2 regions of the Nonomuraea sp. NPDC054003 genome follow, and region 2 is predicted to be linked to the other one. Evidence: riboswitches for the same ligand, from Rfam matches in the RefSeq annotation. Region 2 holds a riboswitch; the other holds the start of a gene.
What was found. Region 2 has a riboswitch for thiamine pyrophosphate ahead of ACZ6YG_RS05285 (FAD-dependent oxidoreductase). Riboswitches for the same ligand answer to the same signal wherever they lie in the genome.
Positions count from the first base shown of each region.

Region 1 (14,928 bases), on a different contig from region 2:
CGGCCAGCACGCCCGCGGCGGCGAGCCGGGTGAGCAGGCGGGTGCGGAGCTTGCCCGACTGCAGCTGCTGCACCCACCAGGCGGGCCCGCGCTCCTTCGGGCTGCCGGCGATGCGGGCGAGCGCGGCGTCGAGCTCGTCGTCGCCCAGCGGCGCGGGGTCCAGGACGGTCACCTTCTTGTCGCGCAGCGTGATGCGCTCGCTGATCGCCAGCTCGGCCAGGAGGGCGCCGGCCACGGCGGGGTCGAGCTGGATGGTGGAGAGCAGCTGCCTGCCGTCGTCCTCGCCGAAGGCGAGAAGGAGGATCTCCTCCGCGATCGTCACGCTCATCCTCTGACACTAACGTGCGAGCATGACCATCTCGGAAAAATTGCACGCTGTCGGCCGTCCCCTGCTTGAGGCTCAGCTGGCCCATCCCACCGTTGCCGGGATCGGCCGGGGCGATCTGCCCGAGCCCGTGTTCCGGTCGTGGCTGGAGCAGGACTACCTCTACCTGCTCGACTACGTGCGGGTGTTCGCCAAGCTGGCCTGGCAGGCTCCTGACGCGCACGTCGGCGACCTGGTGGACCTGGCGCACTCGACCTACCACGAGGAGCTGGATCTGCACCGTTCGCTGTCGGCCGAGTTCGGGGCCGATCTGGAGGGGGCGGTGAAGGGGCCGGCCTGCGTCGCGTACACGTCCTTCCTGCTGGAGTCCGCGGGCTCGTACGGGGAGGGGCTGGCGGCGCTGTATCCGTGCATGTGGGGATATTCGACGCTGGGGAGGATCCTGGCGGAGAACCCGCCCGCCGAGCCGCGCTACCGGGCCTGGGTCGACACGTACGCCGACCCGGGGTTCGCCGCGCTGGCCGAGCGGATCGCCCAGATGATCGACGAGACGGACGTCGATCCTGACCGGGCGGAGGCGATGTTCACGGAGGGGATGGCGCACGAGCTGGCGTTCTGGGACGTGCCGTAGCGCCGCGTAGTCTGGAGAGCATGCCTGAACTTCCCGAGGTGGAGTCGCTCACCGCGTTCCTGGGCGAGCGGGCGGTCGGCCGCACGATCGCGGGCGTCGACGTGGTGGCCTTCCAGGCGCTCAAGACGTTCGACCCGCCGGTGACCGCGCTGGGCGGGCTGACCGTCACGGGCGTGTCCCGTCACGGCAAGTTCCTCGACCTCGACTGTGACGGGCTCCACCTGGTCATCCACCTGGCCCGGGCGGGCTGGCTGCGCTGGCGTGACGACCTGTCGGGCGCCAGGCCGGTCCGTCCGGGCAAGGGCCCGCTCGCCGTACGGGTGCGGCTCGCGCCCGACGCCGACGGGCTGGCGCCGGGGTTCGAGCTGACGGAGGCGGGCACGCAGAAGCGCCTGGCCGTCTATGTCGTGAAAAATCCGGACGAGGTGCCGGGTGTCGCCGCGCTCGGCCCCGACCCCCTCGACGAGTCCTTCGACGTCGCCGCGCTCAAACGCATCGTCGGCGGCAACCGCACCCAGATCAAGGGCCTGCTGCGCGACCAGAAGGTCGTCGCCGGCATCGGCAACGCCTACTCCGACGAGGTGCTGCACGCCGCGAAGATGTCCCCGTTCAAGGTCGCGGCGACGCTGACCGACGCGCAGATCGCCGACCTGCACGACGCCATCGTGACCACGCTGCGCGAGGCGGTCGAGCGGGCGCGCGGCCTGGTGGCCAAGGACCTCAAGGCGGAGAAGAAGTCGGGGCTGCGCGTGCACAACCGCGCGGGCCAGCCGTGCGACGTCTGCGGCGACACGATCCGCGAGGTGTCCTTCGCCGACTCCTCGCTGCAGTACTGTCCCACCTGCCAGACCGGCGGCAAGCCGCTGGCCGACCGCCGCATGTCCAAGCTGCTCAAGTAGCGTGCCGAGCACGACGCGCGGCAGGTAAGAATGGGCGCATGACGGTTCCCGAGGTCGAGGTCCGCGACGTGCCCGACGACGCCTACCTGCTCGACGTGCGCGAGGAGTACGAGTGGGTGGCGGGCCACGCCCCCGAGGCGGTCCACATCCCGATGACGCAGATCCAGGCGCGGGTCGACGAGGTCCCCTCCGGCCGTCCGGTCTACGTCGTGTGCCGCGTCGGCGGCCGTTCGATGCAGGTGGCGGCCTGGCTCAACCGCCTGGGCCGCGAGGCGGTCAACGTGGGCGGCGGCATGCAGGCCTGGGAGCACGACAAGCGTCCCATGGTCAGCGAGACGGGCCGGCCGCCGATGGTCGCCTGACCCCGACTGGCCGAAACGGGACCAATAGTGCATCATGGGGGCGGCAGCCGGAGTTGATCTCCGGCTGTTGACGACCCACCGCGGGAGCTCGGGGCCAACCGGGCTGAGAGGGCAGCTACGCCGCTGCCGACCGCATGAACCTGTCCGGGTAATGCCGGCGTAGGGAGTGCGCGATGTCGCATGCCATCCATGGCGAGGAAGTTCCGCTGACCCTGGAGGGCGAGCCCCCCAAGACGCTCGGAGTGCTCGACCAGGGCGCGCTCTGGGCCAACCTGGCGGTCAGCCTGCTGGGCTTCTCCGGCGCGTTGTTCCTGATCGACCCGCTCGGCGGCGCGCCGCTGACCGTGACGGCCGCCCTGGTCGCGACCGTGGTCGGCAGCCTGATCGGCACCACCATGGTGGGCCTGGCGGCCATTCCCGGCACGCAGACCGGCAAGCCCGCGATGGTGCTGCTGCGCGGGCTGTTCGGGGCGCGGCTGTCGTACTTCCCCACCGTGCTCAACATCATCCAGATGATCGGCTGGGGCGCGTTCGAGCTCTGGGTGATCGCCCAGGGCGCCCTGGCCATCTTCGGCGACACGGTCCCGTACGCGGTGTGGGTGATCGTCGCCGGGGTGATCACCACGGTGCTGACCGTCTGGCCGCTGGGCGCGGTCCGGCTGATCAGGCGCTACATCACGGTTCTGGTGATCATCGCGATGATCTGGTTCGCGGTGCAGTTCCTGGGCGACGCGCAGCCGCGGACCGGAGGGTCCTGGGAGGCGTTCGCCCCGGCCGTCGACTACGTGATCGCGCTGTCGGTGTCGTGGGTGCCGCTGGCCGCCGACTTCGCCCGGCACTCCAGGTCCAGCCGGGCGGCCTTCACCGGCGTGGTCGGCGGCTACACGCTCGCCCAGGTCGCCTGCCTGGCCCTGGGCGTGTACGCGGTCGCGATCGCCGGGGCCGAGGCGGTGGCGGCCGACAGCACGGCGGTGTTCGGGCCGTTCGTGGCGGTGCCGCTGGGCGCGCTGTTCTTCGCGATCCTGGTGCTCCGCGAGGCCGACCAGTCGTTCGCGAACGTCTACTCGACGACCGTCTCGCTGCAGAACCTCATGCCGCGCGTCGACCGGCGGATCATCAGCACCCTCATCGGCCTGCTCACGGTCGCCATCGCGCTGGTCGTGGACGTGACCTCCTACGGCGCGTTCCTGGGCGTGATCGGCGCGGTGTTCGTGCCGATGTTCGCGGTGCTGGCCGTCGACTACTTCCTGCTCGGCGGCGCGGCCCGGTGGAACACCGACGCCGACGCCCCCGCCCGCTGGTCGATGCTGGTGCCGTGGGCGCTCGGCTTCGCGGCGTACTGGCTGACCACCTCCACCCCCACCGTCGCCCCGTGGGACGGCTTCTGGGCCGGGGTGCGCGAGGTCATCGGCTTCACCAGGGAGCCGTGGATGAACGGCGCGCTCGGCGCGGCCATCGTCGCGGCTCTGGCGACGCTGCTGATCGGGCTGGTCACGCGCCGCGTCGCTCGACGGTGAGCAGATGGCGCTTGGCGGCGGGGCCGCCCGCGTAGTCGCCGGGCTCGCCGTCGTCGCGCACCACCCGGTGACACGGCACGATCACGCACACGGGGTTGGCGCCGAGCGCGTTGCCGACCGCGCGCAGCGCGCGCGGCCTGCCGATGAGCTCGCCGATCCGGCCCATCGTCGTGGTCGTGCCGTACGGGACCGCCATCGTCTTCTGCAGGACCGTACGAGCGAACGGCGTGGCGAGGGTCAGGTCGACCCGGGTGGAGAAGGCGCGGAGCCGGCCGGAGAAGTAGGCGTCGAGCTCGCGGCGGACCGGGTCGAGCCGCCGGGCGTCGGTGCCGATGAGGCTGCCCACCTGGTTGGACACCCGCTCGAAGACCACGTGCTCGTCCTCGTAGCTGCAGGCGACGAGGCCGCGCGCGGTGACCGCGAGCACCAGCCTGCCGACCGCGCCGTCGTAGGTGCCGAGCGCGACGTCGAGCTGGCCGTCACCCCGATAAGTGTCGGACGTCACCCGCAGCAGGGCCTCGAGGTCGCCCGACACGCCTTCACCTCCACCCGCCATGAAAAAGCCGTGACCGCAGCGTATCGGACGGATCGCCCGACGCGAGCGCCACGCCGCGGGCACTATGGAGTCGTGGGGGACCCAAGGGGTGCGAGTGACGACGAGATGGTCCGCGCGGTGCTCGACAGCTCACCCAACGCCGTCGTCGCGATCGACCGGGACCAGACGGTCCTGGTCTGGAACGCGGCCGCCGAGGCGCTCTTCGGCTGGCCCGCGGCCGACGTGCTCGGGCGCAGGGCGCCGATCGTGCCGGAGGAGCTGGCGGCCGAGCACCACGCGGCCCTGGAGCGGGTCCGCACCGGCGGGCAGGTGTCGCTGCGCACCAAGCGGGCGCGCGCCGACGGCGGCGTGCTGGACGTGCGGGCCGACATCAGCGCGCTGCGCGTGGGCTGCGCGACGGCCGGATACGTCTGCGTCTACCACCTGGTGCAGGCCGACCACGCGGCCAAGAGCCGCCTGGCGCGCCGCGCGAGGCTGGTGCGCAGGCTCACCGACGTGGTCGGCGACATCAACGCCGAGCTGGAGCTGCCCGCCGTGCTCGACCGCATCTCGGCCAGCCTCACCGAGCTGACCGGGGCCGACGCGGGCGGGTTCGTGCTCATCGAGGGCGACCGGCTGCGCCTGGTCAGCACCTACCGGCTGCCGGACTCGCTGAAGGACGCCACCACCGACCTGGACACCAGCCTGGTCGGCACGCTCCTGCGCACCGGCAGGACCGTGCTGCTGGAGTCCGCCGGGCTGGACCGGCTGGTGTGGGCGCGGCTGAAGGGTCTGCACACGATCGCGCTCGGCCTCGCCGCCGTCGGCGGTCGCCCGTACGGCGCGCTCTACGCGCTGTTCGCCAAGCGCAAGCCCGGCCACCTGGAGCTGGAGCTGCTGGAGCTGCTGGCCGGGCACGCCGGGATCGCGGTCGGCAACGCGGTCGCCTACCAGGAGGCGGTGCGGCAGCGCGCGCACGAGCGGGCCGTGTTCGACGCCAGCGCCGACGGCATCGCGGTGCTCGACGGCGACGGCCGGGTGCTGCGGTGGAACCCGGCCGCGGCCGAGCTCACCGCCGTCAGCACCGAGGAGGTCATCGGCGGCCCGCCGCCGTTCCCGCTGCCCGGCCCTGGGGAGAAGGTCACCCACCAGCTGCCGAGCGGGCGCTGGCTGGACGTGGTGTGCGCGCGCATCGAGGAGACCGGCGAGCTGGTCGTCGACTTCCGCGACGTCACCGCCGCCAAGGAGCTGGAGGAGGCCAAGGACCTGTTCCTGGCGACCACCAGCCACGAGCTGCGCACCCCGATCACGGTCGTCCGCGGCTTCGCCGGCACGCTCGACGCCCGCTGGGACAAGCTGAGCGACGCCGAGCGCCGCTCCGCCGTGCACACGATCGCCGAGCGGGCCAAGTCGCTCGGCAGCCTCATGGACCACCTGCTGCTCGGCGCCAGAGCGGGGGCGGAGGAGCAGGTGGTCGGCGACGAGCCGTTCGACCTGGCCGAGCGGCTGCACGCGGCCACGCTCGGGCTGCCGGTGCTGTCCGACAGGCACCGCATCGAGGTCGGCATCGCCGTGGGCCTGCCGTGGGTGATGGGCGATCCGCTGGCCACCGACATCGTGCTCGGCCAGCTCCTGGAGAACGCCTTCAAGTACTCGCCGCAGGGCGGGCTGATCAGCGTCGGCGCCTGGCGCGAGGACGGCGGGGTGGTCGTGGTGGTCGACGACGAGGGCGTGGGGATCGCGCCGGCCGACCGGGAGCGGATCTTCGAACGGTTCGTCCAGGTGGAGACCGGCGACCGCCGGAGGTTCGGCGGCGTCGGGCTCGGCCTCTACATCGTGCGGAGCTTGGCCAGGGCGCAGGGCGGCGAGGTGAGCGCGCATCCGCGCCCCGGTGGCGGCACCCGGATGAAGCTCCAGCTCAGGTCCGCTTCTACTATCGGATCCGACACACCGGTGCGGTAACGAGGTGGTCACGGTTGCGCTGATCTATCGTCCGATGTGTACAAGCTGTGATCGAGATGCGGTTTCTGGGATCGAGTAACGGGGCATTTCGGTCGTACCGGGGGTGCTTCCGCGGGGGGCACTGGGAGACGGGGAGGTGGGTGTGTCAAGCGTGGTGCTACTGCCGTACGCGCCGTCCAGCGTCGCCGTCGCCCGCCAGCGTCTCAGCAACGATCTTCAGGACTGCGGGGTCTTCGATCCCGCGATCGACGATGCCGTACTCGTGGTGAGCGAGCTGCTCAGCAACGCGCTACGGCACGCCCACCCGTTGCCTTCGGGGATGGTGAGGGTGTCCTGGCTGCGTAACGATGGTCACATCGAGGTGGCGGTCAGCGACGGGGGAGCGGCGACCGAGCCGAGGGCGGGCCGGCCGGCCCTGTCCTCGCTGGGCGGCCGCGGGCTGGGGATCGTCGAGTATGTGGCGGAGAGCTGGGGCGTGCGGCATGACGGCGACACGACAACGGTGTGGGCGATCCTGCCCGCACCTCAGAAGCAGATGAACGGGCAGGTTCACGCGCTCAAAGAGGCCGGGTAGCGAGCACGGCGCGCTCTCCCACGGTCCACGCCGTGGAAACCAGCAGATAGAGCCCGGCGGCCAGGGGGAGCACCGCCGCGGCCAGCACCGAGCCGAACGGCAGCAACGGTGTCACCCTTCGGATGAGCTCCGGCTGGTCGTCGGTGAGCGCCGACTTCACCGTACGGGAAGACAGCCATGCCACCACGGCCATCAGCACGAGCACCAAAGCGAAGACCGAAAATGGTCCGCTGAACAGACCGTAATGTGCGAGCACGGCCGCGACCTGCTGACCGAGCGGAGCCCCGAACAGGTCGTGGCCCGCCAGCGCGGTCGGGTGGGTCGCCACCCGGAACATCAGCCACATGAACGGCAACTGGGCCAGCCCCGGCAGGATCCCCGCGAACGGCGAGCTGCCCTCCTTGGCGAACAGCGCGGACGTCTCCTTCGCCAGCCGCTCAGGGTCGCGCCCGAACCTCTTGCGCAGCTCGCGCAGCCTGGGCGCGAGGCGTTCCCTGACGCGGGCGCTGCGCGCCTGGCGGATGCCCAGCGGCAGCAGCAGGAGCCGTACGGCCAGGGTGAACAGCACGATGCCGAGGGCGGCGTGGCCCCCGGAGACGCCGATGACGAACGAGACAAGCGAATCGATCATGAGCCCTTCTCCCATGGAGACTTCCAGGGCTCGGGTCCGAGCCCCGCCTAACAGGAAGCGGGGCGCGGTGAAGGAGCTCGCGGTCTCGGTCTCCCGGCCGCGTCGGGATCGCGCTGGCGCTGGAAGGCCGTGCGCCGCGCGTACACTAGGGGGAACCCGGACGGCTCACCGCCGCAGGCCGGCAGCAGCCTGGCCGCCCACGAGACCAGCAGCAGGACCGCCACCATGGTGACGGCGATGAGCCACGGATCGAACAGGAAGGCCGTCACTGCGGCGAGGACGACTTACCGACCAGCGTGACGACGACGAAGACCAGCAGAGCGATCACTCCGATGATCAGCGCGATCTTCAGCAGCCCCAGAACCATGGGGATGATGAAGGTGAACAGCACGAAAAGCGCCAGCGCGGCACCCGCCACGAGCATGATGACTCGACCCATGACGCCACCGTACGTCGTGCCGGTGCCGCGTGCGAGGCTTACGAAGCGATGACGTGATCGCCTCGCCCGCGCCGCAGCGCCGTACCGTGATGGCGTGAACACCCGCATCCTGGTGGTCGACGACGACCCGAACGTGTCCGAGGTGGTCGCACGCTATCTGGAGCGCGACGGGCACGAGGTCGAGTGCGTGGGCGACGGCGCGGAGGCGCTGCGCCGCGCGCTGGCCAGGCCGCCCGACCTGATGGTGCTCGACCTGATGCTGCCCCAGCTCGACGGGCTGCAGGTGTGCAGGAAGCTCAGGGAGCGCTGGCCGGTGCCGGTGATCATGCTGACCGCGCTCGGGGAGGAGATCGACCGGGTGGTCGGCCTGGAGACGGGCGCCGACGACTACGTGGTCAAGCCGTTCAGCCCGCGCGAGCTGGCCCTGCGCGTGCGGTCGGTGCTGCGCCGCGCCCGCGGCGCGGCCGTCACCGGCGGCACCGGCGTGCTCCGCGACGCCGACCTGACGGTGGACGTGGGCGCCCACGAGGTACGGCTGGGTGGGGCGGAGATCATGCTGACCGCCCGCGAGTTCGACCTGCTGGCCTACCTGATGCGCAACCCCAGGCAGGCGTTCAGCCGGGCGGCGCTGCTCGACCAGGTGTGGGGATGGTCGTTCGGCGACTCCTCCACGGTGACCGTGCACGTCAGACGGTTACGGGAGAAGATCGAGCCCGATCCGACCGACCCGCGCAGGATCGTCACGGTCTGGGGGGTCGGCTACCGGTACGAACCGCTGGAGGGCCCCGCGTGAGCCTCGGCATGATCGTCGTGGTCACCGCGGGCCTGGGCCTGCTGGTGGCGGCGGCGGGCCTGGCCGTCATGTGGTGGCTGCGCACCCGCTCCATCGGCGTGATGATGGCGATCGTGGTGGTCGTCGCGGTGGCCGCCACCCTGGCCGGCGTGGTGGCGATCACCATGCGGATGATCATCGAGGGCCCGGCCAGGGACGTCGTGCTCAGCGTGATCGCCGTCGGCGGCCTCGTCGGGCTCGGTGTGGCGTTCGTGGTGGCCAGGCGGGTGGTGGCGGAGAGCAGGCGGCTGGTGGCCGCGGTCGGCGAGCCGCCGTTCACCGCGCCGCGGGGGCTGCCCGCCGAGCTCCAGGCCATCGCCGACGCGCTGCAGGAGGCGTACGCGCGCGAACGCGCACTCGAAGGCGCCCGGCGCGAGCTCGTCGCCTGGGTCAGCCACGACCTGCGCACCCCGCTGGCCGGGATGCGCGCCATGGCGGAGGCGCTGGAGGACGGCGTCGTGGCCGACCCCGAGACGGTCGGCCGCTACCACCGCCAGATCAAGCTGGAGGTGGAGCGGCTGTCGGCGATGGTGGACGACCTGTTCGAGCTGTCGAGGATCCACGCCGGGGCGCTGCGGCTGTCGCGGGCCAGGATCGGGCTCGCCGACCTGGTCGCCGACACGCTGGCCGGGGCCGAGCCGCTGGCCAGGGCCAAGGGCGTGGTGCTCACCGCTGAGGCGGCGGCGTCGGTGCCGGTCGAGGCCGACGCGGGCGCGCTCGGGCGGGCCCTGCGCAACCTCGTGGTCAACGCCGTCAAGCACACGCCCTCGGACCTGCCGGTGGTGATGCGGGCCGGGGTGGAGTCGGGGATGGCCTGCCTGTCGGTCAGCGACTGCTGCGGCGGCATCCCGGAGGAGGAGCTGTCGCGGGTGTTCGAGGTGGCCTTCCGCGGGGAGGCGGCCCGGACCCCGACGGCGGACGGCGGGGCCGGGCTGGGGCTGGCGATCGCCCGGGGGATCGTGGAGGCGCACGACGGGGTGATCGGCGTGGTGAACGAGGGGCCGGGCTGCCGGTTCGAGATCCGCCTCCCTCTCGGATGACGGGGTGGATCAGGCGGTCTCCGGGAGGATGGACTCGCAGGTGGAGCCGAACGACTCCGACATTGCACGAAATGTCGGGCAGGGCCATCTCCACATGCAGCTCCGGCACCGCAGGATGGGGTGCGCGGCGTCGCTGGTGATGCCGCCCGCGTCGCGCGGCTGGTGCAGGTCGAGCAGCCGCAACCCGAGCTCGGAGAACATCAGCAGCTCGTCGCGGGCCCCGGAGAGGAAGTCGAGGTCCTCCCCGGCCAGCTTGGTGCGTACGGGGACGTAACCCTCGTGGTTGACCAGCCCGCGCAGGCGGGCCGCCTCGTCGTGCCACGAGGTCGCCTTCTCGCTGCGGATGAGAATGGCTTCCAGCTGTTCGCGGATTCTCCGACGCTGAGGATCTTCCGGTTGGTCTGTGTTCATAGGTCATCGGGCCCGTGAGCTCGCCCAGCCTCCTCCTGTGAAGTGGTGACCGGATCCGGAGCTCAGGCCCGCCCCCTCTCCGGCCGCCATGGTGGCGCACCGTCAAGTTTCGCCTACTCTCCGTCTTCGTGGAGCCCAAATGGCCACTCTCGTCACCACCCGGAATCCATGCCGTCATTCACGTATCGGCGTGACAACGTGACCCGGAGCCCTCACGCCGCTAGCCTGCCTCTGTGGAGCTCAAGGTCTCGACTCGATCACATGCCGGCCACGCACTTGTCGTGATTGCCGGTGAAATCGACCTCTATACGGCACCCCACCTGCAGTCGGAGTTCACCCGGCTGCTCCAGGAGGGGCCCGGCCGCGTGGTCATAGACATGTCCGCCGTGGATTTCTGCGACTCCACGGGGATGAACGTGCTGCTGTCGGCACTCAAGCGCATGAAGGAGCAGGGCGGCACTCTCGAAGTGGCCTCGCCGCGCCCCGCCGTGCAGAAGATCCTGCAGGTCACCGGGCTCGACTCGGTGTTCACCGTGCATGACGAGGTGCCGCAGGAGTTCCTTCTCTCCGAGAAGTCATGACGGCGGGCGACACCGCGGTCGTCATCCCGGCCAAGAACGAAGCCGATCGCATCGGCCTCACCGTCGCCTCGGCCCTCGGCCTGCCCGGCGTCGACCTCGTCGTCGTGGTCGACGACGGCTCGACCGACCAGACGGGCCGGGTCGCCCGCGCGGCGGGCGCCAAGGTCGTCCGCCACAGCCGCAACCGCGGCAAGGCGGCCGCCATGGAGACGGGCGCCGAGGCCGTGCGCCTTCTCGACGGCGACGCCCGCCATCTGCTCTTCCTGGACGCCGACCTGGCCGGCAGCGCCCAGGCCGCGGCCGCGTTAGCGGGGCCCGTGCGCGCCGGCGAGGCCGACATGACCATCGCCGCCTTCACCAACCGGGTCAAGCTCGCCGGCCATGGCATCGTCGTCCGGCTGTCGAGAGACGGCATCCGCCGCGCCACCGGCTTCGAGGCGACCCAGCCGCTCAACGGCCAGCGCTGCCTCACCAGGGAGGCGTTCGAGGCGGCCCGCCCGCTGGCCCACGGCTTCGGCGTGGAGACCGCCCTGACCATCGACCTGATCCGCAAGGGGTTCCGCGTGGTCGAGGTCGAGGTCGACATGGCGCACCGGGCGACCGGTTCCGACTGGCGCTCCCAGCTCCACCGGGCCAGGCAGCTCCGCGACGTCGCCCTGGCCCTGGCCACCCGCGAACCCCTCGTGGCCGACAACCTCGCGAAGCTCCGCCCCAGACGCTGACCCTTCCCGGGGTTGTCCACAGGCTGGGGACGGGCGGACGGAGCCCTGTGGCGGGTGTGCTGGAATTTGCGGGTGACTTCCGAGACGCGGGCCGGCTCCCCCCACCGGCTCATGTGGCCGGCTCTGGCCTGCATCGCCGCCTCGATCCTGCTGACGGCCCTCATCGGCGTGCTCGGCCCCTCCGCCATGGTCCCGGCCCTGTCGGGGCCAAGCTGGCAACCGCCCTACTCGCTGGCCGCCGGTCCTCACCCCTATCTGGTGATCTCCCTGGCCGTGGCCGCTCTGGTGCTCGGCGGGCTCGGTCTCTTCGGCGCCCTGGCCGTGCCGCCCGCGTCCTTCCCCGCGCGCCTGCCGCGCACGCTCGTGCTGCTCGGCTGCCTGGCCGCCGGGCTGCTCGCGTTCCTGCCCCCGTCGGGCTCCGGCGACCATCTCAACTACGCCGGCTACGGCCGCCTCGCCTCGCTCGGCATCGACCCCTACACCCACGGCGCCGACGACCTTCCCGGTGATCCCGTCACCGACGCCGTCGAGGCGCCGTGGCGCGAGGAGCCCTCGGTCTACGGCCCGGTGGCCACGGCCACACACGCCGCCGCGAGCTGGCTGGCCGGCGACTCCGTCCGCCTGACGATCTTCCTGCTGGCCCTGGTCAACGTCGCGGCGTTCATCGTCACCGGCCTCCTGATCGACCGCTTCGCCCGTGGCGAGCCCGCCGCGCGGCTGCGGGGCGCGCTGCTGTGGACGGCCAACCCGCTGCTGCTCTACCAGCTCGTCGCCGGCATGCACGTGGACACCCTGGCCGTCGCCTGCATGGTCGCCGCCCTCCTGGCCCGGTCGCGGCCTGTCATCGGAGGCGCCCTGCTCGGGCTCGGGGTCGCCATCAAGCTCAACGCCGGCCTGGTCGCTCTCGGCCCCGCCTGGGAGCTGCGCAGAAACCCCCGCCGCCTGGCGCTGACGGCCGGGGTCGCCCTGGCGGTGGTGGCCGCCGGTTACGCCGCCGCCGGCCTCGACGCGCTGGCCCCGGTGGCCCGCACCAGCAAGTCCATCTCCAACGCCTCGTTCTGGAAGCTCGTCCAGGGCTGGCTCCAGTCGGTCGTCGGCATGGGCCACGCCTACCGCAGCGAGATCCAGGTGGGCTCCCTGCTCCTGCTCGCCCTCATCGGCTGGGCCCTCTTCCGCGCGATCCCCCGCTCCCTTCTCACGGCCTCCCCGGCGCCGGGGCGCGGGTGGTTCGCCGTCAAGGGCGAAGGGGGCCAGGCGGCCGTGGCCGTGGCGGCGGTGATGGTGGTCGCCTACCTGTTCGCCTCGCCGTACGTGCTGCCCTGGTACGACGGGCTCGCCTTCGGGGTGCTGGCGCTGGCCGCGGCGTCCGCCCTGGACCGGTTCATGGTGGCCCACCTGCTGGTGTTGTCGCTGGCCTACCTGCCCGCGCGGGTCGCCGGGCAGCCGCCCGAGCTCGGGTGGCTCACGACCGTCGTGCGGAGTCAGGTCGTTCCGTGGCTGCTGCTGGCGCTGACGGCAGCCCTGCTGTGGTGGGCGTGGCGAGCTGCAGAGCGCGTACGCACGACGCCAGCGTCAGGGGCACCGCCACCGTGAGCGCCATGGCCGGGATGGCGATGCCCGAGTCGTTCATCAGGAAGCCGATGAAGGCGCAGGTCAGCGCGCCGATCAGACCGGCGCGGAGTGCGGGCGCGTGCGCGTACGCCTGCCCGAGCGCCGACGCCCCCCAGCGTGACGGCCGCGCCAGCACCAGAAACAAGAACGCCAGCGCGACCAGCGAGAGCAGGGTGAGCGACCAGTTCCCCACGGTCACCCCGACCATCGCGCCGAACTTCCGGCTCACGACGGTCCACGCCTGGCCGTCGATGACCTGCTGCACGAACGTGCCGAGGTGCGTGCGCTGCCCGGCCGGGCGCGCCCAGTCGGCGACCGAGATGGCGCCGATGAGCACGGTCCCCACCAGGCCGACGACCAGGAGCTTCACGAACGACACCCGGCCGCCGGAGAGGAGGATGAGGAAGACCGACAGGCCCGCGACGAACGCCGGCACGCCGCCGAAGTCCGCCCCCCACGCGGGCGACCCGTCCGCGAAGACCGCCAGTCCGCCGTACAGCACGCAGACCGTCATCACCGCCGCCTGGGGCGCGCCCTTGCCGCGCAGCCACTGGGCGATGCCCGCGAGGCCGAGGATGGTGCCGGTGGCGTAGATGGCGAAGGCGATGTTGCTGAAGCCGTAGAACCGTCCGCCCGTCACGGGCTCGTACCCGGAGACGGCGTTGACCTGGAGGTGGGAGCCGGTCATGACGTCCGCCAGCATCGCCACGGAGGTCACCAGCGCGACCACGGTGAGCGGGCCGAGCACGTGCGCGCGCCACGGACCGGCGAAGGCCAGGCCGGTGATCAGCCCGGCCATGGCGACGATCGTGACGATGAGCGCGGCCATCGGCGCGGGCAGGCTCCACCACGGCACGAGCTGCGCCAGGAACGTGGCGACGGCGATGCCGCCGCTCATCACGGAGACGACCTGCACGGTGACCAGCAACCGCGACGCCCCGGCCACGTCGATCCCCCCGGCGCCACCGGCCTCGGCGGCGGTGTCGCCGGCTCCGGCGGGACGCGCGTCCGGCGGGGCGGCCGATCTGCGGCGGCGCAGCGCCAGGGCCGCGAAGGCGTAGAAGAGGAGCTGGACCGCGACGAAGACGGCGAAGAAGGGGCCGCGGACCTCGCGCAGCACCTGGCTGGCCAGGTCGGCGTCCGCCAGCTCGGCGACCGTCTCCTGCGTGGCGGGGCCCGTCGCGCCGCCCGGCTGCCAGGGGCGGCCCACGACCTGCCGCGGGGGTTCGAGGCCGGTCAGGTGGATGGCGGTGGCCGTCAGGTCCTGGATCGCGACCAGCGCGTCCTGCCTGGTCGAGGTGGCGGTCAGGTGTCCTGCGGGGTAGCGCTCGCCGGTGGCCATGGCCACGTGGAGGTGGGCGCCGGGAGAGACGTCGGAGATCCCGGCGACCAGGACGGTGGTGTCCTTCGGGAGGACGGCCAGGAACTCGCCGACGCGCCGGTCGGCCGCCGCCGCCGCTTCCTGCCGGACGTCCTGCGGCATGCCGGTGGGGACTCCGTACTCGTCCCGCGGCTGGGCGGCCCAGGCGGTGGCGAGGTCCGGGACGTCCATGACGATCAGCGCGTAAGGGGAGAGGTCGCCGAGCCGGGCCGGGGCGTCGGCGTACGTCTCGACGCGGCCGGTCTCGTCGGCGGCGGCCAGGGCTGCGCCGGGGCCGACGGCGGCGACCTTGCCGCCGCCGTCGATGACGGTCTGGGCGAGGGTGCCGAGCCGGGCGTCGTAGCCGGTGCCGGCCTGGTGAGCCACCAGCTCCGCCCAGCCGGGCACGGTGACGGGGTGTCCGGAGGCCCCGGGACCGCCGGTGGGCGCCGGGGCCGGGGTCCTGGTCGGCGGCGGGGTCGGGCCTTGCGAGGTG
Region 1 is NZ_JBVJKR010000016.1:31,252-46,179, reverse strand. Features, by position in the region: gene ACZ6YG_RS34915 (GOLPH3/VPS74 family protein) at 1-328, opposite strand, end outside; gene ACZ6YG_RS34910 (TenA family protein) at 351-956, shown strand; gene ACZ6YG_RS34905 (Fpg/Nei family DNA glycosylase) at 977-1,855, shown strand; gene ACZ6YG_RS34900 (rhodanese-like domain-containing protein) at 1,894-2,217, shown strand; TPP riboswitch at 2,288-2,400, shown strand; gene ACZ6YG_RS34895 (purine-cytosine permease family protein) at 2,391-3,734, shown strand; gene ACZ6YG_RS34890 (methylated-DNA--[protein]-cysteine S-methyltransferase) at 3,709-4,269, opposite strand; gene ACZ6YG_RS34885 (GAF domain-containing sensor histidine kinase) at 4,396-6,231, shown strand; gene ACZ6YG_RS34880 (ATP-binding protein) at 6,374-6,805, shown strand; gene ACZ6YG_RS34875 (YidC/Oxa1 family membrane protein insertase) at 6,789-7,436, opposite strand; gene ACZ6YG_RS34870 (DUF6412 domain-containing protein) at 7,484-7,705, opposite strand; gene ACZ6YG_RS34865 (hypothetical protein) at 7,702-7,875, opposite strand; gene ACZ6YG_RS34860 (response regulator transcription factor) at 7,970-8,668, shown strand; gene ACZ6YG_RS34855 (sensor histidine kinase) at 8,665-9,747, shown strand; gene ACZ6YG_RS34850 (hypothetical protein) at 9,757-10,158, opposite strand; gene ACZ6YG_RS34845 (STAS domain-containing protein) at 10,392-10,739, shown strand; gene ACZ6YG_RS34840 (glycosyltransferase family 2 protein) at 10,736-11,461, shown strand; partial or broken gene mptB (polyprenol phosphomannose-dependent alpha 1,6 mannosyltransferase MptB) at 11,573-12,637, shown strand; gene ACZ6YG_RS34830 (hypothetical protein) at 12,924-14,928, opposite strand, start outside.
Region 1: another riboswitch for thiamine pyrophosphate. It lies ahead of ACZ6YG_RS34895 (purine-cytosine permease family protein); the one in region 2 lies ahead of ACZ6YG_RS05285 (FAD-dependent oxidoreductase).

Region 2 (14,928 bases):
GGCCGCCGATGAGAGAGCGTGAGGTCATGATGCCCCCCAGTCTACGGGCGGGGGGAGTCCGCGCTGGTCAGCGGCCAGGAGCCCGCCGGGGTTGGAGCATGACACGAAAAGTCTTGGCCAACCCGGGCGCCGGTTCGGAGTTCTCGCGGATGGACCGGGCACGACCGGCGTGTGTGTACTCGTCTCATGCCGCACACGCCCGCGGGTCTGGCCGCCTTCAACGCCCTGGACCGGGAGGGCGCGGAGAAGGAGCTGCTCGCCTGCTGCGCCTCCCGCGCCTTCGCCCGGGAGGTCGCCGCGGGCCGCCCGTACCCGGACCAGGACAGGCTGGCCGACGCCGCCGGGCGGGCCGTGCTGGCGCTCGGCTGGCCCGACGTGCTGGAGGCGCTGGGCGCGCACCCGCGCATCGGCGAGCGGCCGGCCGGCGACTCGCGCGAGGCCGCCTGGTCCCGCCGCGAGCAGGCGGGGGTCGAGGACGGGCTGCGCGCCGCGCTCGCCGAGGGCAACCGCGCCTACGAGGACCGCTTCGGGCACGTCTACCTCGTCTGCGCCACCGGCCTGACCGGCGCCGAGATGCTCCGGCTGCTGCGCGAGCGCCTCGGCCACGACGAGGAGACCGAGCGCCGCACCGTACGGGAGGAACTCGCGAAGATCACCCGGCTGCGGGCCGGCAAGCTGGCGGAGGGCGTCCGATGAGCTTCTCGACGCACGTGCTCGACGCGACGACCGGCCGGCCGGCGGCCGGGATGCGCGTACGGCTGGAGCACGAGGGCGCGGTCGTGGCCGAGGGCGTCACCGACGCCGACGGCCGGATCAAGGGCTGGCAGCCGGGGGCCGGGGTGCACCGGGTGGTGTTCGACACCGGCGCCCACCTAACCGACACCTTCTACCCGGAGGTCGTCATCACCTTCACCGTGGCCGACCCCGGCGACCACTACCACGTGCCGCTCCTGCTCAGCCCGTACGCGTACTCGACCTACCGAGGGAGCTAGATGGCGATCGTTCTCGGACCCAACCGCTACGGCAAGGCGGAGACCAGGCTGGTACGGGTCGTCAGGGACGGCGGCGTCCACCACGTCAAGGACGTCAACGTCAGCACCTCGCTGTCCGGCGCCATGAGCGAGGCGCACCTCACCGGCGACAACGCCGCCGTGCTGCCGACCGACACGCAGAAGAACACCGCGTACGCCCTGGCCCGCGAGCACGGCGTCGGCCAGATCGAGGACTTCGCCCTGCTGCTGGCCCGCCACTTCACCGGCCACGACACGATCCACCACGCCAGGGTCGCGGTCGAGGAGTACGGGTGGAACCGGATCGGCGACACCGGCCACTCCTTCGCCCGCGACGGCGGCGAGGTGCGCACCTGCGTGGCGCACCACGACCGCGACGGCCGCGCCAGCGTGGTGTCCGGGCTGACCGGGCTGGTGGTGATGAACACGACCGGCTCGGAGTTCCACGGCTTCCTCACCGACCCCTACACCACGCTGGAGCCGGCCACCGACCGCATCCTCGCCACCGCCGTGGACGCCCGCTGGCGGCACGCGGGCACGAGCGCCGACTTCGCCGCGTCCTTCGCGCTCGTGCGCGGCCGCCTGCTGGAGGCGTTCGCCGGCACGCACAGCCTGTCGTTGCAGCAGACCCTGTACGCGATGGGGGAGCGGGTGCTGGCCGCCTGCCCGGACATCTGCGAGATCAGGCTCACCCTGCCGAACAGGCACCACTTCCCCGTCGACCTGGCCCCGTTCGGGCTGGACAACGAGAACGAGATCTTCTACGCGGCCGACCGGCCCTACGGCCTGATCGAAGGCACGGTGCTGCGCGACGACGCGCCCGGCGCCGGATTCGCCTGGGAGTGAGAGCGATGGAATTCCTGCGCCCCACCACGTGGGCCGAGGCGCTGGCCGCCAAGGCGGACCAGCCGGACGCGGTGCCCATCCAGGGCGGCACCGACGTCATGGTGGAGATCAACTTCTCCGTGCGCCGCCCGCCGGCCCTGCTCGACCTCACCGCCGTGCCCGAGCTGGCCACCTGGTCCCTGGACGGGGGCCGGTACCGGATCGGCGCCGCCGTCCCGTACAGCGTGATCATCGGCGAGCTCGGCGGCGCGCTGCCGGGGCTCGCGCAGGCGGCGCGGACGGTCGGCTCGCCGCAGATCCGCAACCGGGGGTCGGTCGGCGGGAACCTCGGCGCGGCCTCGCCGGCGGGCGACAGCCACCCGCCGCTGCTCGCCGCGGGCGCCGCCGTCGAGGTGGAGTCGCGCGAGCGCGGCGTCAGGATGATCCCCGCCGACGCGTTCTACCTGGGCGTCAAGCGCTCCGCGCTGCTCCCGGACGAGCTGATCAGGGCCGTGCACGTCGAGCCCGCGGCCGGGCCGCAGTACTTCTCCAAGGTCGGCACCCGCAACGCCATGGTGATCGCCGTCTGCTCGTTCGCCGTCGCGCTGCACCCGGACGAGCGGCGCGTCGGCACCGGGCTCGGCTCGGCCGCGCCCACCCCGCTCCGGGCGCGGGAGGCGGAGGACTTCCTGGCCGCCGAGCTCGACTGGTCGGCGCCGCTCCAGCCGGCGCTGCTGGCGCGGTTCGGCGAGCTGTGCGCGGGCGCCGCCGCGCCGATCGACGACGTGCGCGGCACCGCCGGCTACCGCCGCCACGCCATCGCGGTGCTGGCCCGCCGCACGCTCACCTGGGCGTGGCACGACCATCTGGAGAGGAGGGCGGCCTGATGAGGGTGACGTTCACGGTCAACGGCCGCGAGGAGACGGCCGAGGACGTGTGGGAGGGCGAGAGCCTGCTGTACGTGCTGCGCGAGCGGCTCGGCCTGCCCGGCTCCAAGAACGCCTGCGAGCAGGGCGAGTGCGGCTCCTGCACGGTCTACCTCGACGACGCGCCGGTGTGCGCCTGCCTGGTCGCCGCGGGTCAGGCCCAGGGCCGCCGGGTCCGTACCGTCGAGGGCCTGGCCGAGCGAGGGCTCGACCCGGTGCAGGAGGCGTTCGTGGAGACCGGCGCGGTGCAGTGCGGCTTCTGCACGCCCGGCCTCGTCGTGCAGGCCCACGACCTGCTCGAACGCGTCGAGCGGCCGTCCGACGCGGAGATCCGCGAGGCGCTGGCCGGCAACCTGTGCCGGTGCACCGGCTACGAGAAGATCCTCGACGCCGTCCGGCTGGCGGCCGAGCGCAAGGCGGCGGCCCGGTGAGCATCCTCATCGAGAACGCGTACGTCGCCCCCGTCGCCGGCCAGGAGATCGAGCGCGGCTGGATCCTCGTCGACGGCGACCGGATCACCGCGCTCGGCCCCATGGACCGGCCGCCCGCCGCCGACGGCGCGACCAGGATCGACGCCACCGGCTGCCTGGCCACCCCCGGCCTGGTCAACACCCACCACCACCTCTACCAGTGGGCCTCACAGGGGCTCGCCCAGGACGCCACCCTGTTCGAGTGGCTGGTGGCGCTCTACCAGGTGTGGGCCGCGATGGACGCCGAGGTCGTCAGGGGCGCCGCCGGGGCCGGGCTCGGCTATCTCGCGCTGTCCGGCTGCACCACCTCCAGCGACCACCACTACGTCTTCCCCAAGGGCCGCGGCGACCTGCTCGCCGCCGAGATCGAGGCCGCCCGCGAGCTGGGCATCCGCTTCCACCCGGCCCGCGGCTCCATGGACCGCGGCCAGTCGAAGGGCGGGCTGCCGCCGGACGTGGTCGTGGAGGAGCTGGACGAGATCCTCGCCGCCACCGCCGACGCCGTGGACGCCTACCACGACCCGTCCCCGTCCTCGATGCTGCGGATCGCGGTCGCGCCCTGCTCGCCGTTCTCCGTCAGCGGCGAGCTGATGACCGAGGCCGCCAGGCTCGCCCGCGACAAGGGCGTGCGGCTGCACACCCACCTGGCCGAGACGCTCGACGAGGAGGAGCACTGCCTGGCCCAGCTCGGCATGCGCCCGGTCGACTACATGGACAAGCTCGGCTGGCTCGGCCCCGACGTGTGGGTGGCGCACGCCGTGCACCTCAGCGACGCCGACATCGCCAAGCTCGCCGCCACCGGCACCGGCTCCGCCCACTGCCCGTCGTCCAACGGCCGGCTCGGCGCCGGCATCGCCCGCGTGTCGGAGATGCTGCGGCGCGGCGCCAACGTCGGGCTCGGCGTCGACGGCAGCGCCTCGTCGGAGCTGACCGGGCTGGCCGGGGAGATGCGCCAGGCGCTGCTCTTCCAGCGGGCCCGCTACGGCCCCGCGGCGCTCACCGCCCGGCAGGCGCTGGAGATCGCCACCCTCGGCGGCGCCCGCAACCTCGGCCGCCAGGACGAGCTCGGCACGCTGGAGCCCGGCAAGCTCGCCGACCTGGCGCTGTGGCGGGTGGACGGGCCGTTCACCGCCGCCGTGGCCGACCCGGTCTGCGCGCTCGTCTTCGGCCCGCAGCCGCCGCTGGCCCGGCTGTTGGTCGGCGGGCGGACCGTGGTCGAGGACGGCGAGCTGCGCACCGTCCCGCACGACGCCACCGGCCGGGCCGGCGCCGACGCCCACCGCCGGCTGCTGCGGATGGCGCGCGAGCAGGGCTTCGCCGCCTCGCGTGAGCTCCCGGACGCGCGGATGTGATGATGGTGGATCTCGCCGCCATGTCGCCCAAGACAGGAGTTCCCCAGTGGTCCAGCACGTCCTCGTCGCCCCGGACAAGTTCAAGGGATCGCTGACCGCGGCCGAGGTGGCCGCGACCGTCGCCGCCGCTCTCGGCGTCCCCGCCGTCGAGCTGCCCGTCGCCGACGGCGGTGACGGCACCGTCGACGCCGCCGTGGCCGCCGGGTTCGACCGCGTGACCGTACGGGTGACCGGGCCCACCGGCGAGCCCGTCGACGCCTCGTACGCCAGGCGCGGCGAGACCGCCGTCGTCGAGCTCGCCGAGGCGTCCGGCCTGCGCCGCCTCCCGGCGGGGCCCGAGCCGCTCACCGCCACCAGCCACGGCACCGGCGAGCTGATCGCCGACGCCGTCAAGCAGGGCGCCACCCGGGTCGTGCTCGGCCTCGGCGGCAGCGCCTGCACCGACGGCGGCGCGGGCATGGTCCAGGCGCTCGGCGCGCGCCTCCTCGACGCCGGTGGCCGCGAGCTGCCGCGCGGCGGCGCCGCCCTGCGCGACCTCGACCGCGTCGACGTCTCCGGCTTCCTCGACGTCTCCGGCGTCGCCTTCGTGGTGGCGAGCGACGTCGACAACCCGCTGCTCGGCCCGCACGGCGCCGCCGCCGTCTACGGGCCGCAGAAGGGCGCCACCCCCGAGCAGGTCAAGCTGCTCGACGCCGCGCTCGGCCGGCTCGCCGCCGTCGCCACCCGCACCCACGGCCTGGCGGGGGCCGTCGAGCACGACGACACGCCGCGCGCCATGGGCGTCGCGGGAGCGCCCGGCGCGGGCGCGGCCGGCGGCGTCGGCTTCGCCGCGCTCGCCTTCCTGCACGCCGACATCCGGCCCGGCATCGACTACCTGCTCGACCTGCTCGGCTTCCACCAGCACGTCAAGGGCGCCCGGCTGGTGATCACCGGCGAGGGGTCGCTCGACGAGCAGACCCTGCGCGGCAAGGCCCCCGCCGGCGTCGCCCGCGCCGCCGCCGCGGCGGGCGTCCCCGTCGTGGCCGTCTGCGGCCGCCGCACCCTCACCGACGAGCAGCTGCGCGAGGCCGGCATCGAGGCCGCGTACGCGCTCGCCGACCTGGAGCCCGACCTCGGCCGCTCCATGGCCGAGGCCCGCCCGCTCCTCGGGCGCCTCGCGGCCCGGCTGGCCGCCGACCGGCTCTCCTGAGGCGGGCCCGGCAGGAGCCCGCGTCCAGGGAGCCCAGAACGAGCCCAGAACGAGCCCAGAACGAGCCCAAAACGAGCACAGGACGAGCAGCGAACGAGCGCTGAAGGAGCACGCCCGTGTACGACCTCGTGGTCCGATCACGCAGGACCGTCACCCCGGACGGCGAACGGCCGCTCGCCGTCGCCGTCCGCGACGGCCGGATCGCGTCCCTGCACGACCACGCCGCCCCGCTGGACGCCGCCGAGGACGTCGACCTGCGCGACCTCGCCCTGCTGCCCGGCCTCGTCGACACCCACGTGCACGTCAACGAGCCCGGCCGCACCCACTGGGAGGGGTTCGCCACCGCCACCAGGGCTGCGGCGGCCGGCGGCGTCACCACGATCGTCGACATGCCGCTCAACGCGCTGCCGCCCACCGTCAGCGTCGCCGCGCTGGAGGCCAAGCTGGCCGCCGCCGGCGGGCGGTGTCACGTCGACGTCGGCTTCTGGGGCGGCGCCGTGCCCGGCAACCTCAAGGAGCTCCGGCCGCTGCACGACCGGGGCGTGCGCGGGTTCAAGTGCTTCATGTCGCCGTCCGGTGTGGACGAGTTCCCCGAGCTCGGCCTCGGGGAGATCCGGCAGGTCATGACCGAGCTGGCCGGGTTCGGCGGGCTGCTGGTCGTGCACGCGGAGGACCCCGCCCTGCTGACCGGCTGCGCCGGGCCCGGGTACGCCGCGTTCCTGGACTCCCGGCCGGAAGCGGCCGAGCGCAGTGCCGTCGAACAGGTCGTCCGGCTCGCCCGCGAGACCGGCGCCCGCGCGCACATCCTGCACGTCTCCGGCGCCGGCTGCCTCGACGTGCTGGAGGCCGCGCGGGCCGAGGGCCTCCCGGTCACCGGCGAGACCTGCCCCCACTACCTGACCCTCACCGCCGAGGACGTGCCCGACGGCGACACGGCCTACAAGTGCTGCCCGCCCATCCGCTCCGCCGCCAACCGCGACCGGCTCTGGGACGGCCTCGCCCGGGGCGTGCTCGACTGCGTCGTCACTGACCACTCGCCGTCCACGGCCGACCTCAAGGTGCCCGACTTCGCCGCCGCCTGGGGCGGGGTCTCCTCACTCCAGCTCGGGCTGCGCGCCGTCTGGACCGAGGCGTCCCGGCGCGGGCACGGCCTCGGCGACGTCGTGCGCTGGATGTCGGCCGCCCCCGCCCGGCTGGCCGGGCTGCGCGGCAAGGGCGGCATCGAGCCCGGCAACGACGCCGACCTGGTGGCCTTCGACCCCGACTCCGCCGAACCCGTCGACGCCCGGCGGCTGCACCACAAGAACCCCGTCACCCCGTACCAGGGACGCCGCCTCAGGGGCGCCGTGCTCACCACCTGGCTGCGGGGCAGGCCCGCCGACGACGTCCCGCACGGGACCTTCCTGCTGGGAGCGTAGATGCGCGACTTCACCCGCCTGCCCGACCTCGCGCTGCGCCACCACGGCGGGTCCGTGATCGCCGCCAGTGACGAGTCGTTCGCCGGGAAGGAGAACCTCATCCGGCCCGGCAAACCCGCCTTCCAGCCCGCGACGTTCGCCGGCACGGGCCAGGTCTACGACGGCTGGGAGACCCGCCGCCGCCGCGGCCCCGGCCACGACTGGGCGATCGTCCGCCTCGGCCTGCCCGGCGTGATCCGCGGCGTGGTCGTCGACACCGCCTGGTTCACCGGCAACCACCCGGCGCACGCCGCCGTCGAGGCCGCCCACGTGCCCGGCCACCCGTCCGCGGCCGAGGTGGAACGGGCCGGCTGGGTCACCATCGTGCCCATGAGCCCGCTCAAGGGCGACAGGGAGCACCCCTTCGAGGTGGCCGACGAGAGCCGCTACACCCACGTACGGCTGAACATGTATCCCGACGGCGGCATCGCCCGGCTGCGCGTGCACGGCGAGGCCCGCCCCGACCTGTCCGTGTGGGACGGGCTCGGCCTCGACCTCGCCGCGCTGGAGAACGGCGGGCTGGTCACCGCCTGCTCCGACGAGTTCTACTCCTCACCCGGCAACGTCATCGCCCCCGGCACGGCCCGCAACCAGGCCGAGGGCTGGGAGACCGCGCGCCGCCGCGACGGCGGCAACGACTGGCTCGTCATCCGCCTGGCCGGACGCGGCCGCGTCAGCCTCGCCGAGATCGACACCACGAACCTGGTCTTCAACGCGCCCGCCGCCGTGACGCTCACCGGCCTCGACGGCGACCGCGAGGTCCCGCTGCTGCCCGGGACGCCGCTCCGGCCCGACACGCCGCACCGCTTCCGGCTCGGCCCGCACGACCCCGTCGACCACGTACGCGTCGACATCCACCCCGACGGCGGCCTGGCGCGCGTGCGGCTCTGGGGCCACCTGGCCTAGTGCCAGAGGTGGACCTCCGAGCCCGGCGGCCGCTCGGAGTTGGGCCCCGGGCGCTGGAACCGCACCACGCCGCTGTTGGACAGGTTGTGCACCCGCACCCGGAAGCCCTGCGCCTGCAACTCGTTCTTGGCGTCGTTGATGCCCTTGCCCATCACGCCCGGCATGATCCGGAACTCCTGGTCGTCGCGGGCCTCGTTGTCGCCCCGGAACCAGTGCCAGAAGTCCGTCTCGCAGCGCGCCACCGTGACCATCGCCGGGATGCCCTGGTCGACCTCGGACTTGGGCTTCGGCGACTGCGCGATCACGGTGCACGGCTCGGCGTCGTCGTCGACCTCGTTGACCTGCACCTGGAAGCCCTGCTGCGTCAGGAACGCGGCCGCCTCGTCCTTCGGCATGCCGGACACGTCGGGCATGACCAGGCCGGCGCTCACGTAGATGTCGACCTTGGCGCCTTCCTTGACCTTCTCGCCCACCTGCGGCGAGGTGCGGATCACGTGGTTGCGCTGCACCTCGAGGTTCTTGACGCGGCGCATCTTGCCGACCGTCAGCCCGGCCTCGCCGATCGCCGCCCTGGCGTCGTCCTGCGTCAAACCGGCGGTCTTCGGCACCAGCACCCGCTTCGGGCCCAGCGAGGGCACCAGCGTGATCGTGGTGCCGGCCTCCACCTCGGTGCCGTGGACCGGCTCCATGGCCAGCACCGACCCCTCGGCGACCTTCTCGTCATGGCGGCCCTCGACCCTGGCCACCTGGAAGCCCTGCGCCCTCGCGCTCTGCTCGGCCACCGCGAGGTTCTTGCCCACGAGATCGGGCACGATCTTGTAGCTCTTCTGCGCGAAGTAGAGCCCGGTCGCCGCCACCGCCCCCACCATGATCACGGCCAGCGCCGCCAGGAACCAGACCGGCTTGACCCGGCCGCCCCGCGAGCGCGCCGGCGGAGGCGTGGGGACCTCCGCGCGCGGCTGGATCAGGGTGTGGGCCGGAGCCGCCGGCGGGCTGGTGAACGCGCCGGTCGGACGCGCCTGCTGCGCGCCCGACAGCCTCGGCAGCGTCCGGTGCGCCTCGACCGCCTGCACCAGCATCGCCGTCGCGTCCGCGGGGCGGTCGTGCGGCTCGCGCGCCGTCGCCTGCGCCACCAGCGTGTCGATCAACGCCGGCACGTCTGACGCCAGCGACGACGGCGCGGGCACCGTGTCGTGCACGTGGCGGTAGGCCACCGACATCGGCGTCTCGCCGTCGTACGGCTGCCGGCCCGTCACCAGCTCGAACAGCATGATGCCGGCCGCGTAGACGTCGCTGCGCACGTCGGCGCCGCCGGTCGTCACCTGCTCGGGCGACATGTAGCCGATCGTGCCGATCATCACGCCGGTGCGCGTCTGGTTGGTCGCCTCGATCGCGCGGGCCAGGCCGAAGTCGACCACCTTGATGCGGCCGTCGTCGGCCAGCAGCACGTTCTCGGGCTTTACGTCGCGGTGGACCATGCCCGCCTGGTGGGCGGCGCCGAGCGCCGCCAGCACCGGGATCATGATCTCCAGGGCCTCTCGGGCGGGCAGCCTGCCACGGTCGCGCAGCACGTCACGGAGCGTCTTGCCGGGCACGTACTCCATCGACAGGTAGACGACGTCGCCGTCGGTGCCCTGATCGAAGACGTGCACCACGTTCGGGTGCGAGAGGCTGGCCACCGACTTCGCCTCGCCGATGAACCTGCGCACGAACGCCGGGTCGTCGGCCAGCGAGCGGTGCATCACCTTGAGCGCGACGGTCCGGTCCAGCCGGATGTCGAGCGCCAGGTAGACAGTCGCCATGCCACCCCGGGCGATCCGGGACTCGACGCGGTAGCGCCCGTCGAGCAGCCGACCTACCAGAGGGTCCGCAGTCGTCGTGTCCACCCGGCTGAGTTTACGGGCGTTTCGCCCCCGGGAGGGCCTGACCATCCGAAAGTGATGCCGACCCGTGCCGTTCCGTGACGCAAGCGTACTCCTGGGCCGGTGGAGAACCGCATTTCCGGGGCTCGTACCGCTCCCGGAAGTCCCTGAGAAGAAGTTCTCCTGGAAGGCCCGCGGGCTTTCCAGGAGAACCGGCACCGTCAGGGAGACATCGGGGACGAAGCCTCCGCGTACCGGCGGCGGGGGATCCGGCCCGCCAGCCGGGCCGCCCGCCCGGCCTGGACGGCCGACCGCATCGCCGAGGCCATCAGCTCGGGCCGCTGCGCCCGGGTGACCGCCGTCGCCAGCAGCACCGCGTCGCACCCCAGCTCCATCGCCAGCGCCGCGTCGCTGGCCGTGCCGATGCCCGCGTCCAGGACCACCGGCACCTCGGCCGCCTCCACGATCAGCTCGATGCTGTGCGGGTTCCTGATCCCCAGCCCGGAGCCGATCGGCGAGCCCAGCGGCATCACCGCCGCGCACCCCGCCTGCTCCAGCCGCCTGGCCAGCGCCGGGTCGTCGCCGATGTACGGCAGCACCACGAACCCGTCGGCCACCAGCCGCTCCGCCGCGTCGAACGTCTCGATCGGGTCCGGCAGCAGCGTCCGCTCGTCGGCGATGACCTCCAGCTTGACCCAGTTCGTGCCCAGCGCCTCGCGCGCCAGCCGCGCCGTCAGGACGGCGTCGCCGGCGGTGAAGCAGCCGGCCGTGTTGGGCAGCACCTTGATGCCGCGCCGGCGCAGCACGTCGAGCACCGACCCGCGGGCGTGCGGGTCGAGCCGCCGCATCGCCACCGTGGTCAGCTCGGTGCCCGACGCCTCCAGCGCCTGGTCCAGAACCTCCAGCGAGGGGGCGCCGCCGGTGCCCATGATGAGCCGGGAGCCGAACTTCTCCCCGGCGATGACCAGATCATCCACCTTGCACCGCCGTCAGCACCTCCACGCGGTCGCTGTCGCGCAGCGCCGTCGTCTCCCACGCGCTGCGGGTGACCACCTCGTCGTTCACGGCCACCGCCACGCCGGTGGCGGACTCGGTCAGGGACCGTACGGCCTGCGCGACGGTCATGCCCTCGGCCACCTCGCGGGCGGCCCCATTGATCATCACATTCATGAAACATCCTTGAATCTCGCCGGTGAGCACAATGTCGCGAGGTCGGCCTCCTCGCCTTCGAGGATCGCGGCGGTGAGCGGCGTCAGCAGCACCCCGCCACGATGGTGACCGGTCGCCAGCACCAGCCCCGGGATCCCGCTCGGCCCGATGACCGGCAGGTTGTCCGGCGTGCCGGGCCGCAGCCCCGCCACCACGTCGGCCACCTCCAGCTCCGTGACGCCCGGCACCAGCTCCCTGGCGTCGCGCAGCAGCTCGTAGACCCCGCCCGCGGTCACCCTGGTGTCGAAGCCCAGCTCCTCCTGGGTGGCTCCGACCACCAGTTCCCCGTCGCCCCGCGGCACCAGGTAGACCGGGTTGCCGTGCACGGTCCCGCGCACGCACCGCCCGATCAGCGGCTGGGCCGACCTCAGGCGCATGATCTGCCCCTTGACGGGCCGTACCGGCACATCCGCCAGCTCCCCGCTCCACGCCCCCGCCGCCAGCACCACCCGCTCCGCGACCAGCGTCTCGGGCTGCCGTCCCCGCGGCGCACCCGGCGAGATCCCGGGGATGGCACCCGACTCCGGAGGGGCCAGCCGTACGCCGGACACGCGGTCGCCGTCACGCAGCAGCTCGGTCACCCGGGCGCGCACCACCGGGACGCCGAGCCGCTCCAGCGCGGCGAGCAGCGCCGCGGTGACGCGGCGAGGATCCACCCACGCGTCCGTACGGGCCAGCAGCCCGCCCCGGACGGAGGGCGCCAGCATCGGCTCCAGCCGCCGGCACTCGCGCCCGGTCAGGCGCTCGACCGGCAGCCCCAGCTTCTCCATGAACCCGGCCTGCTCGTCGAGCATCGCCAGGTCGTCGGGCCCGAACGCGACGTCGAGCGTCCCGTCGTCCCGCAGATCCAGCCCGGCCCGCGCGGCCGCCAGCCGTTCGCTCCCCTCACCGGATTCCCCGAACCCCCAGGGTGACGGTGACGCGGCGGCCCGCCCGTCCTCGCCGCCGGCCGACGGACGCCTCCCGCCGGCGGACGATTGGTCGAAGGCCGGGAAGAGCCCGTCGCCGGGGACGGCGGACGCAGCCGCCGGGCCGGCGCCCGTGGGCGTGGAACCGGCGTGCCCCGTCTCGCCGTGAGGGGTGACCACGTGGGTGCTCGCGGGAGGAGCGGCGGAGCTCGTGCGCCCGGTCCCGCCGTGAGGGGTGGCCACGTGGGTGCTCGCGGCAAGCGTGCTCTCGGCGGGGACGGCCGAGCCGGACTGCCCGGCGTGAGTGTTCGGGGTGGTGGTCGTCCGAGGGGCGGAGACGCTCGTGTCGGACTGAGCGGTGAGAGTGGTGGCCGGTCCGTCGGATCCGGGAGCGGCGAGTCCGGCGTCGGCGGCGAGGGCGGCGGCGAAGGCGGGCCAGCGGCGCAGGGAAGCGACGCCGAGACGGAGAAGGGGCTCTTCGGTGTAGGCGACCTCGCTGATCGGGGCCAGCATGCCCGCCGCCGCGTAGGAGGCGCCACGGGCGGGAGACGGGTCGACCACCACGACCTCGCGGCCCTGCCTGGCAAGCCGCCAGGCGATCGACAGGCCGACGACGCCGCCTCCGACGATCACATCCATGTCCGCTCCCTTCGCCGGCATGATCCGGATCAGGTGTCTTGCGGTCGAAGGCCCGGTGAAGCCTTCCTCTCAGCCCGGTGACGGCCGGACTCCCGCGCGTCGTGCACCCCCACCTTACGACCTCCCACGACAGACCGGCACGCCGGTGCCGGGGGAGGTCGCCCCACCCGCGCCCGGCCGCCGCCGAGACCGCGAAGATCGCGACCGGGCATCCTTGGAGACCGAGTTCCCGCCCTCACCGACGGCCGGCCGACCGGCCATGGATTCACCGGCCATGGATTCACCGGCCATGGATTCACCGGCCATGGATTCACCGGCCATGGATTCACCGGCCATGGATTCACCGGCCATGGATCCACCGGGCGCGGATCCACCGGGCGGTCCTGGGTCCTCCGGGCGGTCCAAGGCCCTTCGGGCTGCCCTGGGCCTTCGGGCGGTACCGGGCCCTCCGGGTGGTATCGGCCTTCGGGAGGTTCTGGCCCTTTCGGGCGCTTCTGGGTTCTCCGGGCTGTCCTGGGCTCTTCGGTGGTCTCGGGCTTCCGTGGGGTTCGGAGCTTCTCGGGCGGCACCGGCGTTCTTCGGGTGGGTCCTGCGGCAATCCTCGGCTGGGCTACTCCGGCAGGGCGCGATCATGCTCGCGGACATAGCAGAGCGGGTGGCTGTCCCGAACCGCCCCTACCCCCGGTGAGTTCCGTGGGTGCGTATGTCGTCCGCCCAACCTCCATGGATGATCTCCGGCGGCGAGGAGGTGGAGTGCCAGGTGGGGGAGGAATCGGGGCTCGGGGCGACGCTGTGGGGCGGCCCCCGTTATGGTCGCTTACGTGAATCATGTCGTGGTGGTGGGAGCCGGACTGTCAGGCGTCAGGAGCGTCGAGGCGCTGCGCGCACGCGGGTTCGGCGGCAGGATCACGCTGATCGGGCAGGAGCGCCACCGGCCCTACGACCGGCCGCCCCTTTCGAAGTCCGTGCTGCTGGGCGACGCCGACTCCAGCTTCGTCGACTCCGACCTGGCGGCGCTCGAAGTGGACTTCTGGCCGGGCGTCGCCGCCAAGGCGCTGCGCGAGGGCGCCGTGGAGACGACCGAGGGCGAGCTGGGCTACGACGGGCTGGTCATCGCCACCGGGGCCGAGCCGATCCTGCTCCCCGGTGACGGCCCGCAGCACGTCCTGCGTACCCTCGACGACTCGCTAGAGCTGCGCGCCCGGCTGGTTCCGGGCGCGCGGGTGGCGGTCATCGGCGCGGGCTGGATCGGCGCCGAGGTGGCCACGGCCGCACGCCGGGCAGGCTGCGCGGTGACGGTGGTCGAGGCCGGCCCCGCCCCGCTCACGCACGCCGTCGGCGCCGAGCTCGGCGCCCGCACCCAGCACTGGTACGAGGGCATCGACCTGCGCCTGGACACCATGGTCGCCTCCGTCGAGGAAGGCGGCGTGGCGCTGGTCGGCGGCGGGTTCGTGGACGCCCACGTGGTGGTGACGGGCATCGGCGTCCGCCCGGCCGTCGAGTGGCTGGCCGACGCCGACCTCGATCTGCACAACGGCGTCGTCACCGACGAGCACCTGCGCACGTCGCTGCCGAACGTGGTCGCCGTCGGCGACTGCGCCGCCTGGTGGTCGCGCCGCTTCGGCACGCGGCTGCGGGTCGAGCACTGGGACACCGCGCTGGGCGCGCCCGAGGTGGCCGCCGCGACGCTGCTGGGCGAGGAGGCGGTGTACGACCCGGTCCCGTACTTCTGGTCGGAGCAGTTCGGGCACATGGTCCAGTACGCCGGCCACCACCCGGCCGGCGAGCGGCTGGTCTACCGGGGCGAGGCGACGGGCAAGTGGTCGGCCTGCTGGCTCGCCGGCGACGACACTCTCGCCGCGGTGCTGGCCGTCGACCGGCCGCGCGATCTCGTGCAGGGGCGCCGGATCATCGAGGCGGGCCACCGGCTCGACACGGAACGCCTGGTAGATCCGGACGTGCCCCTACGGGATTGTGTTGTTTGAGCAAGCGCGGCATGTGGTAGTTGTGGTTTCGTGACGCTTTCTGTTGCACAGATCGACCGGGAGACCGATGCCCTCGTCGACGAGTGGCTCACTCTCCCCGAAGTGGCCGACCGCATGGGTCTCACCATGGGTCGCGCCAAGCAGCTCCTCAAGGACCACAAGCTCCTCGGCGTGCGCCGGGGCAGCGGCG
Region 2 is NZ_JBVJKR010000002.1:223,043-237,970, forward strand. Features, by position in the region: gene ACZ6YG_RS05220 (deoxyribonuclease IV) at 1-28, opposite strand, end outside; gene uraD (2-oxo-4-hydroxy-4-carboxy-5-ureidoimidazoline decarboxylase) at 187-696, shown strand; gene uraH (hydroxyisourate hydrolase) at 693-992, shown strand; gene pucL (factor-independent urate hydroxylase) at 993-1,856, shown strand; gene ACZ6YG_RS05240 (FAD binding domain-containing protein) at 1,862-2,722, shown strand; gene ACZ6YG_RS05245 ((2Fe-2S)-binding protein) at 2,722-3,192, shown strand; gene ACZ6YG_RS05250 (8-oxoguanine deaminase) at 3,189-4,583, shown strand; gene ACZ6YG_RS05255 (glycerate kinase) at 4,630-5,772, shown strand; gene allB (allantoinase AllB) at 5,889-7,190, shown strand; gene alc (allantoicase) at 7,191-8,135, shown strand; gene pknB (Stk1 family PASTA domain-containing Ser/Thr kinase) at 8,132-10,021, opposite strand; gene ACZ6YG_RS05275 (thiazole synthase) at 10,219-10,974, opposite strand; gene thiS (sulfur carrier protein ThiS) at 10,967-11,167, opposite strand; gene ACZ6YG_RS05285 (FAD-dependent oxidoreductase) at 11,164-12,753, opposite strand; TPP riboswitch at 12,743-12,859, opposite strand; gene ACZ6YG_RS05290 (NAD(P)/FAD-dependent oxidoreductase) at 13,575-14,738, shown strand; gene ACZ6YG_RS05295 (Rv2175c family DNA-binding protein) at 14,769-14,928, shown strand, end outside.